One region of the Ferrimonas lipolytica genome, then DNA from elsewhere that is predicted to be linked to it. Evidence: riboswitches for the same ligand, from Rfam matches in the RefSeq annotation. Region 1 holds a riboswitch; the other holds the start of a gene.
The links. Region 1 has a riboswitch for cobalamin ahead of HER31_RS04765 (TonB-dependent receptor domain-containing protein). Riboswitches for the same ligand answer to the same signal wherever they lie in the genome.
Positions count from the first base shown of each region.

Region 2: another riboswitch for cobalamin. It lies ahead of HER31_RS06215 (TonB-dependent receptor domain-containing protein); the one in region 1 lies ahead of HER31_RS04765 (TonB-dependent receptor domain-containing protein).

Region 1 is NZ_CP051180.1:1,002,744-1,011,706, reverse strand. Features, by position in the region: gene HER31_RS04775 (FecCD family ABC transporter permease) at 1-589, opposite strand, end outside; gene HER31_RS04770 (ABC transporter ATP-binding protein) at 576-1,418, opposite strand; gene HER31_RS04765 (TonB-dependent receptor domain-containing protein) at 1,471-3,273, opposite strand; cobalamin riboswitch at 3,449-3,619, opposite strand; gene HER31_RS04760 (helix-turn-helix transcriptional regulator) at 3,863-4,588, opposite strand; gene HER31_RS04755 (hypothetical protein) at 4,825-6,909, shown strand; gene HER31_RS04750 (hypothetical protein) at 8,781-8,963, shown strand, end outside.
Region 2 is NZ_CP051180.1:1,311,741-1,320,703, forward strand. Features, by position in the region: gene HER31_RS06200 (DEAD/DEAH box helicase) at 6-1,202, opposite strand; gene HER31_RS06205 (GGDEF domain-containing protein) at 1,560-2,633, opposite strand; gene HER31_RS06210 (hypothetical protein) at 2,905-3,204, opposite strand; cobalamin riboswitch at 3,450-3,621, shown strand; gene HER31_RS06215 (TonB-dependent receptor domain-containing protein) at 3,775-5,604, shown strand; gene HER31_RS06220 (ABC transporter ATP-binding protein) at 5,615-6,448, shown strand; gene HER31_RS06225 (FecCD family ABC transporter permease) at 6,360-7,427, shown strand; gene HER31_RS06230 (cobalamin-binding protein) at 7,427-8,269, shown strand; gene HER31_RS06235 (ABCB family ABC transporter ATP-binding protein/permease) at 8,352-8,963, shown strand, end outside.

The sequences.
Region 1 (8,963 bases):
CGGGATAAACAATGGTGTCCCAGCTGGCGCGGCTAAAGCTGCCCATAGTCCAGAACAGCACCGCCTGTACCGCTTGGCTATCGCCAAAATAGAGCACGAGGTTCGCCAGCGATGACAACAAAAATGAGATGGCAACACCGGCTAAGATCAAACCTTCGACTTGGCCATCGCGGGCCATCACCATCACTACTGCCACGGCAATAAGTGAGCCTAAGAAGGCACACAGCGGCAGGCTTAATCCACCCCAACCACCAGCAATGGAGATAACCGCCCCGAGTGAGGCACCAGCGGAGATACCAAACAGATAAGGGTCAGCCAACGGGTTGCGGGTAACGCTTTGCAGTACCGAGCCTGACACCGCCAAACCGGCACCACAGATCATCGCCAAAATCACTCGCGGTAGGCGCAACTCAATAATGATGCGTTCCGCCAGCTCGGTTGGGGTTTGCCCAGTTAGTGCCAGCCATGCGGCATTGAAGGTGGTGGCCAACTCAATATCGGCACTGCCAAAGGCGATAGCCACTAAGGGCGACAACAGGCACAGCGGCAGCAGTACCAGTAATAACAAACGAGGATTAACCAATGGCATTGCTTTGGGTGACCTCTTGTGTGGCAGGAGCAAATTGGTAAGTAACCCGAGGGGTGTCTTGCAGCGGGTGGCGATCAATAATGGTTTCTACGCCGTAAACCCGTTTTAACTGGCTGCTGGTAAGCACGTCGTCAACGTCGCCCATGGCCACCAGTTTGCCCTGTTCCAGCAACGCTAAACGGTCGCAAAATGCCGCTGCCAGATTAAGATCATGGATGGAAGCGATAACAGTAATGCCAAGGCTTTTAACCAGCTGAAGGGTTTCAATCTGGTATCGAATATCAAGGTGATTAGTGGGCTCGTCGAGCACCATTAATTGCGGTTTTTGCAGCATTGCTCGAGCAATCAATACCCGCTGCTGCTCGCCACCGGAGAGCGACTCAAACCGTTGCTCTGCCTTAGGCAGTAAAGCAACTCGTTGCAGCATCTCATCGACCTGTTGTTGGTCTAACAGCTTGCTGCTGCGCTGCCAAAAACGTTGATGAGCTAATAGACCGGTTGCCATAAACTGGCGCACCGTCATGGAAAAACCAGTTGGGCAGTGTTGCGTTACCACAGCCACCTGTTGGGCGAATTGGCGCTGGGTTAACGACCACACCGGTGTACCGTTAAGCAGTACCTTGCCACTGTCTGGTTTGAGGTAACGATAGAGACAACGTAGTAGCGTTGATTTACCCACCCCATTGGGGCCAAGCAAGCCAACAAATTCGCCCTGCTCTACCTCAAAGCTTATCTGCTCTAGCACCCGTTTTTCGGGGCAAGACCAGCTCACCTGTTCAACCGTTAGGTGAGCAGATTGTTGTTTAGAATCACTAACCAGTTTTAACATACAACTCTCATAACAAAGGCAGCTGACCTTGCGGCCAGCTGCCTTATGATGGTTAGAAGCCCTTATAAGTTAGGCTAACAAACCACTGTGTTCCCGGCTCGAAGTAGTCAGCTTTGGAGATGATCTCTTCGTCCAGAAGGTTGTCGAACTTGGCACGCACTTCCCAGTTATTGGCGAAGGCGTAGCCAACACTTAAATCAACGTCGTGATAGGTATCTAGGTACTCATCGTAACCGTTGTAGCTCTCACCCTGCAGGTGATAGCTCAGTAACACATCAAACTTATCCCAATTGTAACCAACCGAGTAATCAAACTCATGCTCGGAACGGCCAATCAGCTCTTCGTTTGCTTTTGAGTCTTCAGCATCTAAGTAGGTATACGCTACCTTATGGTTGAAGCCATAGGTTGAGAACTCAACAAACAGCTCGGCGCCAAGGATTTCCGCTTCGTTGATGTTGGCTGGCAGCCAGTTGCCAGATGCATCTGGTGCCCAGGCAATCATGTCTTCAATTTGGTTGTAGAACACACTGATGTAACCAGCAACGTTGTTACCGCCGTAGTGCAAACCCAGCTCGTAGTTGTCTGAGTTTTCAGAAACCAGATCTGGGTTGCCGCTGAATGGCCAGTACAGATCGTTAAAGCTTGGGGCACGGAAGCCGGTGCCGTAGCTGCCGGTTAGCCGCCATTGGTCATCGAAGCGGTACGCAATGCTGCTGTTGTAGGTTACTTCGGAGTCGATCTTTTCAACGTCATCATAACGAATGGCCGCTTCCAGCAACCAAGCGCCAACGTCGTAACGAGCTAAACCAAACACGCCCCAAACGTCACGTTCGTCAACGGCGTAATCGCCCTTAACGCTTTCGTTGTACCAATCAACACCGCCGTTGAGGGTTAGCTGTGCCAAGTTAACTTGGTTAGACCAACTGATTTGATCACGGCGGGTCTCGTAGATATTGGTGCCAAGACTCTTATTGCCGTTGATTACCTGCTCGTTAAAATCACGGGCTTGGGCAACCTCTAAACGGCTGGTCCACAGCTCTGTTTGGTATTGGCCAGCAAGGTTCCACATATGGTTTTTGTATTCTGATTCGTTATGACCTTGAATCAGCTCGCCGGTCATCCAATCGCTGTATACGTTGTCGTAGTCGTAGTCGCCATCGTTTAATTGGCCAACCCAAGATAGCGAGAACTGGTCGTTAATCGCTTGGTCGCCACGTAACGCAACGCTTAAACGCTCGTAACCGTCGTCATCGCTTTCGCTGTCGTCTTTTACGTCGTAACCGTCGCTGGTTTCTCGGTTGATGGTGAGGCTGCTGTTACCAATGCCAATACCAGCGCTGGTACGCAAGTAGCTGTCTGACCCTACTTCGGCAGCGGCATACCAATCACCTTGGTCGAGCTTACGAGTAAAGATTTGTACCACACCGCCAATGGCATCGCTGCCCCATACGGCTGCACGCGGCCCCTTAACGATCTCAATACGTTCAATCTGTTCTGGGGAAAGGCTGGAGAATGACACGCTGCCCAAGGTAGCAGAGCTGATACGTACGCCATCAACCAATACTAACGCGTGGGTAGAGCCAGTGCCGCGAATTGAGATTGAACTTTGGGTACCGGCGCCACCGTTAGACTGAACCGACACACCAGGAACGGTTTGCAGTAGTTCGGTAACGGACTTAGGTGAGATTTGATCGATTTCGGCTCGGTCAATGACATTAACAACCGCCAATTGGTATTCCGCACTGCTTTCAAAGCGATCGCCGGTAACAACCATGACATCATCGAAATCTGCCGCAACAGCAGTAGAGGAGGCAATTGCCAGTGCAACAACCGAAATGCGCGTTTTTAAACTCATGAGATTTCCTATTATTTTTGAGTTTCAAAAGCGCGGGAAATTTTTGAGAATGGCCAAAACGCCATCAACTACAGACAGGAACAGCTCAACCGAGAAATCGTTATGGCGCGAACAGTCCTTAGCGACCATAACGTTGCAGAGGTTTAGCTGCATATCTGCTCAAGAAACCCGCTTGAGTCAAATTGATTTTGAGGTAGGTCTCCTGGCTTCCAGTCTCTAAGAATGTTCCTTCCCAGCATCAGCCAGTGGTTACAACATTCCGCTCTGGTTACAGTTGCGAGTACAGCTACGGCTTTTATCCGTATTCCCTGTTATGCCCATGGGCACCTCAAATCTGGAACGGATAGTAAAGCTAACAATGACAAGAAGATAATGCAGAGATCACAATCCGCCGCGACCGCTCAATAGTGTGTGAAAAACTACAGTATTAACGTTCGGGTTGGTTTAAATGCGAGCAAGGTTTTGGCAGGGAACGTTCAGTCAACTTTATTTATGATAACAATCTAGAATTAGTTATAGAATTAGTTGATAACAATTAATAAGACTAAACTAAACGCCTAGCCTTATTAATCATTTGAGAGATATTGATTTATATAAGCATCATTTGATGAGCGACATGAACCAAATGAGAAGTATTTTGAGCTTCCAGTACTATCTTGGCTTTTTCAATATGGTAATCAACCCCACGAGCAGACATATAATGAATGTCTGACAAGTCTTTTCTTGAGCGTCCCTCAGCAAGGTGTTTAATAATTGATATAGTGGATGGCTTAAACAGTTGATAATCTTCAAACGGGCCGGTTAGCACGCGCTCTGACACGATGTGGGTGCCAACCATTTTAATGTCAGCCATCAACTCATCCATGCGGGCAAAGCGCTGTTCGTCTGTCATTGGGCAATCCAGCGCGTAAAATAGGCTATAGCAGCCCTTTAACCCTTGCCAGTTCTGCAAAGGGAAGGTAACTGAAAGCTGTTTAGAAAAACCTAACTCTTTGATTATACTTAGCTTAGATTGTTGTTGCTTTAGGTTTTTGTCTTCCAACCAGACATGCTTATCTTTGTTCGATGCCTTAACCAAATCTGGGTCTAACCGAGTCATGCTACTGCGGCTACGTTCAAATAAATAACTCACCTTTGCCGACGAGAATAATATTGAATCGCGCGACTTAAAGCTTTTAAGCCAACTTTTACCCAAGCGCTCATTCGGCTCGGCAAAGTCGATAATAAATGCCGACTCTACGGCGCCTAAGCGTTGTGTAAGTTCAACAAGTTTACTGCGGCAATGCTCCATCTTAGCCAGTTGTTGCTGATCCATAGTATTTAGAATAACGCCTTAGATATATATTTTGCCGCCACTATATGTCTAATTTACTGCTTAAAATGTTAAACAGATCCAATAACAAAAATTATATCAATGGCGAACCAGATACGAGACATCCAGCACATTTAGTTGGTTCTGACGCAATTCACTGTGTTTTTCCGAAGTAACGATTAGCCGACGCACTCTCATCATAGTTATGGCAATAACATAACAACAGCAAGGATTATGAGATGAAGATAAAACACCCACTTTTGGCAATGGCGATGTCGGCATTGCTGCTTACCGGCTGTGGCAGCGACAGTGACTCGTCGTCTACTCCACCGACAACAACCGACCCGGTTGAGTCGACACCAGCGACCGGCACCGGCGCGTTTGATTACGCAAAAGTGTGGGGGCCAGATGTTAATTGGCAGATTGAAAACCCGTTCTACGCCTATATTGATGAAGTAGCCCGTGAAGATATGCTGCGCCAGTTCCAAGGCACCGGTATTCCAGAGAATGGCTTTAAGGTTGACCCTGCTGATCTGCGTGAACGCAAGATGGCCTCGTTAGCTGCTGGCGACGGTAAATACATCGAAAACGCCGCCTACAATGACAATCAAATTACCTTCGCTGACGTACTGCTGTACTTGAGCGATACGGTAAAGGGTTTCTCGGTTGACTACCAGTTTGACGAACAGCTTAACGCCTACCAATGGCAGGTTACTTGGGACGCAGACGGTGATGGCACCAACGAGTACGAAAGCGACCCCGATTGGTATGCCACCTACATGATCGACTTCGCCGAGTTTCGCCGTGAGAAGTTCTACGACGCTCAGGGTGAAGCACTGTACCTGCGCCTAGAAGACGTGCTGGTAGAGAACAACTCCGGTGTGTTATTTAAATCCTTTAGCCCAGCTATGACCGAACGTCGTGAACAGGTACAGCTTGATCAAGCCGAACGTCGTCGTAACTCTAAGCCGTCTTACTACTCGGAAGATACCGATGTAATTATTGTTCCTTCGGTGATGTTGATTCCAATTGAGGAGTTTGGTGTTGCCGGTGGTACCCCTGTGATGTTGCAGAACGTGGAAGCACGCTCGCATAACCTGCGCCCAGATATCTACAAGAAAGACCAAGCCATTACCATGGCTGACGTGATGCTGAGTATCAACGAGCAGGAACTGGCACAGGTTGGCTACTCCTTCTGGGGGACTTTGGAGTCTGGCGTAGAGCTAAACCACTTTGTGATTAACGAAGTAAACGGCAAGCGCAAAGGTGGTGCGCACGGTTACGTGATTAACACCGGAGTGTCGTACGCCATGAACGACTTTGCCGCTAAGTACCTTGTACCGGGCGTTGTTGGCCACGTTGAGATCTCTGAGTCTTACTGTGATCACAACGGCACCAGCAACTACTTAGACCCAAGCGACACCTCTACCGACTACCCAGATGGTTTGATTGATGCAGAGCCTTCAGCTGCGAGTAAAGAGCTGCACTGTAACCCTGAGACCACCGACGTCGAAGATTGGTTTGTTGACCAAGAGTTCCACCTGTTCAGTGACGTATGGCTGATGAACAACCCGGGCGATACCGTTACCGTGGTTAACTTCCACATGTACGATTACTACCCGCCATCAGAGTCCAAGCGTGTGGCTGGCGATGGCCAATGGCCGGAGTACGACGCTCGCAATGCCAAATTCGCGCTGGATGACACTCACTTCGGTTGGGGCATTGCCAACTGTGGCAACTGTCACTCACTCAGCGGCATTCACTCAGAAGGCGACATTGGCGCAGACTTGGGTGTGAACCCGAAAATTGTAGATATCTACGATACCGGTAAGATCACTTCTCACCCTGTTGATGACGTGTCTGAACTGGTTATTGCCCCGTATCAATGTGCTGAATGTCACGGCTCTAACGGTGCACCAAATGGTCACGGTGAGTTTGCTCGCTGTTACTGGTGTCACGCCGAAGACGTTGTGCCTGAGAACCACGGCTCGGTATCTACTTACATCACTCGTGCCGATGTCTATGGCGCCGATGCTGACAAGCTCGGTGGCAACAGCCCTGCGCTGTACAACCGCGCTTATGAATCTATCGCCGTTAACAGCGCCGATGAAGCGGCTATGGCAGAGTTAACTGCTGAAGTGCAAGGCTGGGATCATCAAGAGTCCACCACCTTCGACATGTTAGCGCCAAACGAAAACGTTAACTGGGAAGGCTTCTGGGGCATGTACCCAGCAGATATGAAGATCCGTACCAACAACGATTGGATGACAGACCCAACCTACCCTGACCCATACGCTTGTGTGACTTGTCACTACGACAAGTAAGCGTAATATTAAGAGCCCCTGCACAGGGGCTTTTTTTGGTCTGTGTTTTAGGTCGCAATTCAAAACGCTTCGCTGGACTGCTCCAATGCGGCAGCAGATCAATAGCGGTAGTGCTTTATCCTTTGTATCGCAACTCACCAAGTCGGTGCTTTTGGGGGGGCTATGTCGCGGAGGCGACGGCACATTCTTGTATGCAATTCTTGTATGCATTAGCGGGGGAGCTTCGCCCCCTTTGCAATCGTCCCTTTGCCTTAGGTCGCAGTGCAAAACGCTTCGCTGAACTGCTCCAATGCGGCAGCAGATCAATAGCGGTAGTGCTTTATCCTTTGTATCAATACTCGCCAAGTCGGTGCTTTTAGGGGGCTATGTCGCGGTGGCGACGGCACATTCTTGTATGCATTAGCGGGGGAGCTTCGCCCCCTTTGCAATCGTCCCTTTGCCTTAGGTCGCAGTGCAAAACGCTTCGCTGAACTGCTCCAATGCGGCAGCAGATCAATAGCGGTAGTGCTTTATCCTTTGTATCGCGACTCACCAAATCGGTGCTTTAGGGGACTATGTCGCGGTGGCGACGGCACCCAAAGGGGAGCTTCGCCCCCTTTGCAATCGTCCCTTTGCCTTAGGTCGCAGTGCAAAACGCTTCGCTGAACTGCTCCAATGCGGCAGCAGATCAATAGCGGTAGTGCTTTATCCTTTGTATCGCGACTCACCAAATCGGTGCTTTAGGGGACTATGTCGCGGTGGCGACGGCACATTCTTGTATGCATTAGCGGGGAGCTTCGCCCCCTTTGGAATCCCCCTTTGCCTTAGGTCGCAGTGCAAAACGCTTCGCTGAACTGCTCCAATGCGGCAGCAGATCAATAGCGGTAGTGCTTTATCCTTTGTATCAACACTCGCCAAGTCGGTGCTTTTAGGGGGCGGTGGCGACGGCACATTCTTGTATGCATTAGCGGGGGAGCTTCGCCCCCTTTGCAATCGTCCCTTTGTCTTAGGTCGCAGTGCAAAACGCTTCGCTGAACTGCTCCAATGCGGCAGCAGATCAATAGCGGTAGTGCTTTATCCTTTGTATCGCGACTCACCAAATCGGTGCTTTAGGGGACTATGTCGCGGTGGCGACGGCACCCAAAGGGGAGCTTCGCCCCCTTTGGAATCCCCCTTTGCCTTAGGTCGCAGTGCAAAACGCTTCGCTGAACTGCTCCAATGCGGCAGCAGATCAATAGCGGTAGTGCTTTATCCTTTGTATCAACACTCGCCAAGTCGGTGCTTTTAGGGGGCGGTGGCGACGGCACATTCTTGTATGCATTAGCGGGGGAGCTTCGCCCCCTTTGCAATCGTCCCTTTGTCTTAGGTCGCAGTTCAAAACGCTTCGCTGGTCTGCTCCAATGCGGCAGCAGATCAATAGCGGTACACTCCCACCAACAACCACCTAGTTGATTAACAGCTTCGAGGTTGATCTCGGTAGCAGCATGTCGATATGCCTTAAAAAGATGGATTATTTACTTCCACGTCTATTAAAGATAAAGCATGCTAGGATATGAAAATAAGGTGTATAAACCTACGCAATCACTTATTAATCCGCATTAAAGGTCGATGCGAGTTGGAGTCACTTGAGGTGAAATTAAAGCTGATTTTTATCGTGAGTGAGCATAAGATTTATCGCCCCCACGGGTGCAATAAACCCGCTGGCGTGTTTTCTACATGCGTAGGCATTGTATCACCCCCAAAAAGCGTTTTTGGCGGCGTAAGTTGGGGGGTAAACCAATGAAGCTAAAGCTAAAAATTACCGAAGATAGCTTTTGGCTGAAAGCACATACAATGCCCCAAGCATTGCGTGTTACAAAGCCTCTGGCATCATAATAAGCTGTTAGGTTGCTATGAAGGAAAGTTTTAGAATCTGGTTTATCGTCGAAATCTCTTTGTTTTCGGCGCCTGTTGCATTGGTGGCTGTTTTGATCCCCTTGATTCTAAGCAAAGGCGGTAGCTCCTTGGGCACAACCATGTTTATGGTATCGATGATGACATCCTGCTTTATGGCTATATTTTCAGTCATTAATCTG
Region 2 (8,963 bases), 310 kb from region 1:
TTTGTTTACTCGGCGGTGGGCTTACGTTTAGCCTTCGGGACGAAGTTAAGTACCGAAACTGGCACCACTTTGCGTGGTGCAAAACCTTCTATTTGGCGTCGTTCAATCAAATGATCCAGACGACTTTCGATCATGCACAGGTTCTTGAAGTCATCTTTAGACACTAACGATACCGCCTCACCTTGGGCACCGGCACGGCCAGTTCGTCCTATACGGTGGACGTATTCATCGGCAGGAAAAGGCAGATCGTAGTTGACCACTCGCTCTAGGTTATCAATGTCGATACCGCGCGCAGCAACCCCAGTAGCCACTAAATAGTTTATCTTGCCAGCTTTAAAGTCCGCCAAGATCTGCTCACGGATCTCTTGGGTGCGGCCACTGTGGATACAGTCGGCAACAATCCCGCGTTTCTCTAACTGGCTTACTAATTTGGCGGCGCCGTGTTTGGTTTCGATAAAGATCAGTGCCTGTTGCCAAGGCGTTGTTTGGATTAGGTGACTCAGTAGGGCAGATTTTTTGTCTTTATCAACGGTAGTAAGCCATTGTTCGATATTTGGCTTACTGGCCTGCGCCGCGGCGATGCTGATCTCTACCGGGTGATCAACCGCATTCTTCGCCAATGCGCGGACTTTTTTGGATAATGTTGCGCTAAACAGCAATGACTGACGTTCGCTTGGCAGCTTGGCAACAATATCGTCAATGTCGTCGATAAAGCCCATATCGAGCATCTTGTCGGCTTCGTCGAGTACCAATACTTCCACTTCGTCGAAATGAACCGCGCGGCGGGTGTACATATCCAGTAGCCGACCAGGTGTGGCCACTAGGATATCAACACCGTCGACCAATGCCTGCCGTTGTTGTTTGGCATCAACGCCACCATACATTGCTAAAGCGGTTAGGTTGAGGTGCTTAGCGTAGGTGTTTACGCTGGCCGCAACTTGAACCACTAGCTCGCGGGTTGGGGCGATGATCAACGCTCTAATGCGTTTCTTTCGCTTGGTTTCAGCGCTTGATAGTTGCTGCAAGATTGGCAATACAAAGCTGGCTGTTTTACCGGTACCGGTTTGTGCGGCAGCGATAAGGTTGTCACCCCGTAAAACGACTGGGATGGCTTTCTCTTGAATCGAAGTAGGTTTGTTATAGCCGGCATCGGTAACTGATTGCACGAGCGGTTCGATAAGTCCAAGGCGGGAGAATGGCATAAGGGTCTCAGCTAGCTAGGGGAGTACGATCCATAGGATCAGCGTTATGCACGGATTATATCAGAGCACGTCCTGAATACATGTGGGTTAAATGGCCTAGTCGAGTGGTAACCAAGTAAAACCAACAGAGGCAACAATAGTACGACTTTTATATCAAACCACGTAAATGGCGCAACGCTGGCTGGCTGGTTGGCTAGTTGAATAATGGTAAGGGGGATTCCAAAGGGGGCGGAGCTCCCCCCTAATGCATACAAGAATGTGCCGTCGCCACTGCGACATCCTCGCCTAAAGCACCGTAATCGGTGAAGCCGAAGGCTTGAGATAAACTTCAATACTTAACTGTGACACAGCCAATAATTAGGCATTTTCAAAGTTATATTTGCTGGTGTTCTTGCCCATCGCCTTGGCTTTATATAGGTGCAGATCCGCTTGTTTAATGCTCTCAGTAATGCTGGCATCGGCTTCCTCTACCAGTTGTACGCCTACACTTACCGTGACCGCCAGTTGCTGTTCATTGATAAAGTTATGGCTGTTAACTGCATGGTGCAACCGTTCGGTGAGTTGCACCGCACTGTATTTACTGGCATCGGTTAGTACTATCAGAAACTCTTCGCCCCCCCAGCGGCACACGATGTCACTTTTTCGAACGGCTTTTTGAAAGATGCTACTTAATTGTATAAGGACCTGATCACCGACGTCATGGCCAAAGCGGTCATTAATTGACTTGAAATTATCAACATCAATCAACAGCAATGCGAACGAAGCCGTGGAGTCTTTCTCTTGTTGAAATAGCTCTTCGAGCCGTTTTAGGGTGAAACGCCTATTACTTAGGTTAGTTAATGGGTCAAGATTAGCGAGCGCTTCATTATACTTAACCAGCTGTGATAAGCGTGAACTGTATTTGTGCTTGAAATACTCATAGGTAGCGCTGAGTAGCGTAACAAGAATGAAACATAGCAATACTCGTAACGCTAGTTCCGGCGAGAGTATTTGGTTGGCTTGGCCAACATAACCGAAGAAGTAGGCAACGATAGCGCCAACTAGGAATAAGCTGATGTTAACTACGCCAAGGGTTAAGCCAGAGAGGAAAAAGGTGACCGGTGGCGCGATCAGCATCCAGATAGGGCCAGTACCGCCAAAACCGCCGGAGTATATTAACGTAATTAATAACCCATAAAGGTTAAATAGTAGTATCGTTGAGGCGAGACGATAGTTCGAACGAAATTTCAATACCAGCAGAAAAATGGTTCCGGCAATTAAATCAAAGAACACTAATTGATAGTTGCCTAAATAAGCACATAGCGTTCCCATTAATGCCACCGCCACGATGCCAATAACTGCGAATGTGACAATTATCTGTTCAATTTCATGTTCGACAAAGTCGGCGCCTTGAGTATTATCGCTCTGGCTATAGTTGAGTAGAGGATTCATTCCATTCCAAACGTTTATCTGATGGTTCTAAGGTAGCTTGCTACCTTGTGTTATTGGCGATCCGTGCCAATAGTCATCCTAAATTATATTAGAAAACGGCCGTGACTGCAGTAATAGTGACTGGTTTGGAAGATACTTCACTTACAGTTGTAGTCGACTTCATCTTTTCCTGAGGAACAAACGAAATTTTGTCGTAGAAGTTTGCTTCGGCGTTGGCATTCAGCCACTAAAAAGCCCGCGATAGCGGGCTTATTGAGCAGCCTTATGAGGCTTAACTACAAACTGCCCAGAGCTGCAAAATTGTGCCAATGGCTACGAAGGTGATGTCACCGAGTTCGGCGCGCTGTTCGCTATTGAGGTTGTCGTTAAGCCAAGCTTCCAACTGTTCTGCTTTGACGATTTCGTCACTAATCGGGCAGGTAACCGTATCACCTTCAGGCTGGAAGATTTGTTCAAATTGCTCCGACACATCTTGACGATAGAGTGTTTGAGCGTTGATCAGGTGCTGCGCGTGCAGGATCAGGCAGATAAGTTCATCTTTAGCTTTCGGGGTAAAAGTTTGCTCAATCATCGTTTTCGTTCATTGGGTAAAGTAGCTTAATGCTAGCAATAGACTGCGCCAATTACTGTTATTAGTTAGTAATTTCGTGAGCGACTGCTGAGTTATTGGCCGTTAGTACTGCAGCACTAATGTCATGCCATTAGCGGAGCTGGCTGCGCCGATGCGAATTAACCGGTTTGCAGAACCCTGCTGAAATCCTATGAGTTTCTGCTTGAGTTGATGGCCAACTCTGTCACACTTAGCACTAAGTGTTAACAAACGCTTCGAATTTTGGTGCCCAATGGGACTAATAGGGAACGCGGTTAAATTCCGCGGCTGTACTCGCAACTGTGATCAGAGCGGGGTGTCGTTACCACTGGCTTACGCTGGGAAGGGGCGCCCCTAGACGCTGAAAGCCAGGATACCTGCCTAAATTTGCCGATTTGACTCAAGCGGGTTACTTGAGCAGGTGGTTGAATTTTGCTGTACGCACTGTTGTGCTTAAACAATAAAGACGACGCTATTCTGTTGCTGTCACCATGATGTGATTGCTACCTCAAACCATTTCCCGCGCTTTTAACTCAATTAATAGGGAACATCATGAGTTTAAAAACGCGCTTTGCAGCTGTTGCTATTACCACAGCTGCCTCATCTGCGGCGTTCGCTGCTGATATAGAAACCATTACTGTGACAGGCTCTCGTTTCGACACTGCCGCTGAGTATCAGCTGGCGGTGGTAAATACGGTCGAACGAGCTGAAATCGAAATTCTGCAGCCCAAATCAGTGGTGGATCTACTTGAACGTTTACCGGGTTTAAGTGTTACTCGAAGTGGCGGCAGTGCACAAACCGCTTCGGTGAGTGTTCGTGGTGCCAATTCTGATCATGTGTTAGTGCTAATTGATGGCATTCGAGTGAGTTCCGCCACATTAGGCAGCACCGATTTCTCAGCGGTATCACCGGAACAGATTGAGCGGATTGAGGTGGTTAAAGGCCCACGGGCATCAGTGTGGGGCAGTGATGCCATCGGTGGTGTGATTCAGATTTTCACTCGACAGCTGCAAAGTGGTCAGTACTTTACTGCCGCTGAACTTGGCAGTGACAATTATGGCCGTTTGGCTGCTGGTGCAGGGGTTAGCCATGGTGAAGGGCAAACTAGCGTGACTGTTGCCGCTGAAGCAAGTGATGGTTTTGATGTGTATCGGGATACCGATGAAGCAGATGATGATGGTTACGATCGGATTACTGTTGGTTTGAACGGTGAACAGCCATTAAATCAAAGCTGGAGCATAGCGTGGCAGGGCCAATACAATAGTGGCAACAGCGAATACGACGACATATTTGCTGCGACGGGTCCAGACCAATCGGATTTTGATAACTTCTTTTGGAATATAGCCAGTCGCTATCAGCGACAGCAGTTTGAATCACAATTTAGCGTGGGTCAGTCCCGTGATCGGAATGACCAGTTTCGAGATGGCGTCGCCGCTAAATCGCGTTTTCAAACCGATCGTGACCAACTCAATTTTACCAACCAATATCATTTTAACGACACTGTTACGGCGATAGGCGGAGTTGACTATAACAATGAGTCGGTCAATGGTGATTATGCCACTAGCGACCGTGATCTTATTGGTGTGTATGGGTTGGCGCGTGCTCGCTTTGGTGGATGGTTACTGGAAGCGGCAGTCCGCTTTGATGACGTCGAAGATGTTGATAGCGAAACTTCATACAATCTAAGTAGTGCCTATCACCTCAGCTCTCATTGGCGGATCAGTGCCAGTTACGGCACCGGCTTTAAGGCGCCGACCTTCAATGACCTATTCTGGCCTGAGCTTGGCAATCCGGATCTGTTGTCGGAAACCTCGAAAAATACCGAAATTACCCTTAATTACAGTCGAATCGGCGCTAGCGCGTACCTGAGCGTGTTCAAAAACGAGATTGAAAATCTTATTGATTGGGCTGGTAGCGGTGAGTTTGATCAGTTTGGTTGGGAGATCTACCGGCCGAGTAATGTTGCTGATGCGCAAATGCGTGGGGTTGAGTTTGGCAGCCAATTTCAGTTTTGGGGTTTAACTCATGAGTTGGCATACACCTACTTAGACACTGAGGATAAATCGTCTGGAGAGCAATTGGTTAGCCGCTCTGAGCATGAAGCTGATTACGCCGTTTCGTATCAATGGCAGCAACTCGATGGGCGTCTTGATTACCATTATCAAGGCAAGCGTTTTGCTGGTGACAGTAACTATGATGGCAGCGGTGACTTCTTATCAGCGTACCACAAAGTGGATCTAAGCTTTGGCTACCAACTAACAGACGAACTGATCGTTCGTGCCAAACTCAACAATGTATTTGATCAAGAGACAACCAGCGTCGAGGGCTACCATGCCCCCGGGCGAGAATGGTATCTCAGTCTTAGCTATTACGTAATGTAACGGTAAGCTTATGCTGCACGCGGTAAGAACCGAATCGACTCAAGATCTACCAGTTATCGAGGTTGAGCAACTAAGCTGGGCTTGTCCGCAAAAGTTGGTGCTGGCGGATGTGAGCTTCAGTGTGCAAGCTGGCCAATTTGTGGGCTTACTTGGTCCTAATGGTGCCGGCAAATCCACGTTGTTACGCTGCCTTTACCGGTACCTCCAGCCAACCACCGGGGGGATACGGCTCAATGGTCAGCCGTTGTCGCAGCTATCGCAGCAACAATTGGCACAGCGGGTTGCGGTGGTGACTCAACATACACCGTTGGGGTTTTCGATGTCGGTGCGCCAATTTATGGCGACCGGATTGCTGGCCCAACAGCGTTTTTGGCACCGTCGTAATGAACGGGCGGAACGAATTCAGATTGATGCCACTCTTGTTCGTGTGGGCTTATTAGAGTTGGCGGAGCAGAGATATGAACACCTCTCTGGCGGCGAACAGCAACGATTACTTATCGCTCGGGCATTGCTGCAGCGACCGCAGATCCTGATCCTCGATGAACCAACTAATCACCTTGATGTTTACTATCAGATCGAGATCTTGCAGTTAGTTCGCTCATTAGGGATCACCGTGATCGCTTCGATTCATGATCTAAATCTTGCGGCGGGCTATTGTGATCGACTGCTGTTGCTGCAACAGGGGAGGTTGGTTGCTAAAGGTACACCGCAGCAAGTGTTGACCAGCGATAACCTGCAACGGATCTATCATGTTGATGCCATTGTCGATCAGCACCCTACTCAAAGGTATCAACGAGTTACTTTTCAATACCACCCTAAGCCAAATCGTGACGCCAATGGTTAATCCTCGTTGGCTATTACTGTTGTTACTTACTGCCCTAGTCGTATCTCCGTTGGTGGCAATATCGATTGGCAGTGCTGAACTAACATTGACTCAGGTGGCAATGGCGCTCTGGCGTGGCTTGAGCGATCCTGCCGCTATGGCTATTTCAGATAGAATTGTCATTGAGTTGCGGTTACCACGGGTGTTGCTCGCGCTCATCTGTGGTGCCGGTTTAGCGTTGTCAGGTTCGGTGCTACAAAGTGTCACTCGCAACCCGTTGGCGGACCCTTATTTGTTTGGTATCTCTGCTGGAGCCTCATTGGGGGCTGTTGTCGCCATCAGTTTTGGTTTTGCCGGCTTTAGTTTGCCATTGTGTGCTTTTCTCGGTTCACTGGTAGCGGTTGCAGTGGTGATGGTGATGGCTCGTGATGGCGAAATCGAAGGGTTAATCCTAGCCGGTGTAGCGATCTCATTCTTGCTCTCTTCGTTAGCCAGTTTAGTGCTCTATTTTGGTGACAGCCAAGCAACCCAAGCGGTTCTATTTTGGAGCCTTGGTAGCTTTGCCCGAGCCAGTTGGGAGATTCTTCCGTACCCATTTATTGCGGTGGCCGTAGCGTTAGCGCTGGTGTCGATGTTTCAACGTCACTTGCTCGCTTTACTGGCCGGTGATGAAAGCGCCCATACCCAAGGGGTTGCGGTGGTACCACTGCGGCTCGGGATGTTGTTGATTACGGCGTTAGTTACCGCATCACTTGTTGCGTACTGCGGTGGCATCGGCTTTGTTGGTTTAATGGTGCCCCATATTGTCCGCATGCTTATTGGTGGTGCCAGTCGTGTATCTCTGCTAGTGACCGCGTTGTTCGGAGCGGTGATGATGGTTTGGGTAGATCTGTTGGCACGGCAACTGTTACCGGCGCAGGAGTTACCCGTTGGTGTGGTTACCGCGATTATGGGCAGCCTGTTTTTTATTGTGTTGCTGGCTAAACGACGAAGGCCCTAATGAGACGAGCTAATTTTGTATTCATTGTCGTGATGCTGTTAAGCCAATCGGTACTGGCGGCGCCGATTAAGATTGCGGCGTTGACGCCAAGTTCGGTTGAGTTGCTGTTTGCTGTTGGCGCTGGTGACAACATCATTGCTACCGTCGAGTACGCCGATTACCCCGAACAAGCACAGCAGATCGAACGCGTTGGCAGTTATGATCATTTTAATATGGAGCGGTTACTGTTATTGCAGCCTGATGCAGTGGTAGTTGCGTTTGCTGACACCAATCAACAGTTGTTGGGGCAGTTACAAATGCTGCGGGTTCCTATTATTGATTCGAGCGTAACCGAGTTAAACCAGTTACCGCAGCGCTTAGTTGAGTTGGCTCAGCTTACGGACATGCCACAACATGGTGAGCAACTGGCACAGCAATTTAAGCGAAGATTGCAACATATCACCGAAAAATATCAGCATAAGCCATCAGTGTCGGTGTTTTATCAGGTATGGCCAGAGCCACTGACAACGGTATCCTCTGGTTGGATCGATAATATGATCAATCGATGTGGTGGCCGTAATGTCTTTGCTCAAAGCATTGCCGATTATCCCCAGGTCAGTTTAGAGCAGGTGATAGTGCGATCGCCGCAACTGATTTTACTGCCGGTAGCAGCGAGCCAGTATCGAAGTGAGGTTGATCTATGGAGTGATTGGCCGGAACTGCCTGCAGTAAAGAATGAGATGATGATTGAGATCAATGCCGATTGGGTACATCGCAGCGGGCCACGTTCTCTCGATGGGCTAGAACAGATCTGTGTTGCTGTCGATCATGCCCGCTCAGTTGCCAAAAACGAGTCTCCTTGACCGCTTATGTTGCATGGCGCCGATGCGGGCGCCACGGTTGGTGTGATAACGTGGTGCTATAAGCAGTAGAAAGGGATTTACCATGCGCGGAAGCGGTACTTATGTTCACTATTCTGAGGTGAACTGGCGCACATTGGGCAGTTTGTTGCCTTATTTGATGGAGTTTCGTGGCCGAGTGCTGTTGGCGCTGTTATGTCTGGTAGCAGCTAAGGTCGCCAGTGTGGGCTTACCGTTTATCCTCAAAGAGGTTATCGACAACCTTGATGGCCAGCGCACATTGGAAGTGGTGGCGATGCCACTGGCACTGTTAGTGGCATACGGCGTAGTTCGCTTTGCTAATGTCCTTTTTGGTGAATTGCGCGACACGCTGTTTGGTCGGGTAACTGAACGAGCCATGCGCCGAGTCGGCCTCAAGGTCTTTAGTCATCTTCATAACCTTGATCTTGCCTTTCACCTTAATCGACAAACCGGTGGTTTATCTCGAGAGATCGAACGCGGGGTTAATGGCATCAGCTTCTTGATGCGATTTATGGTGTTCAACATCGGCCCAACGTTACTAGAGGTTGGCTTAGTTATAGGCTTGCTGTGGAAGAACTATCAAGGCGGCTATGCCTTAATCGTTTTTATCGCGGTGGTGCTTTATATCAGTTTCTCAGTAGTGGCGACTGAATGGCGTACCAGTTTTGTGCGGCAG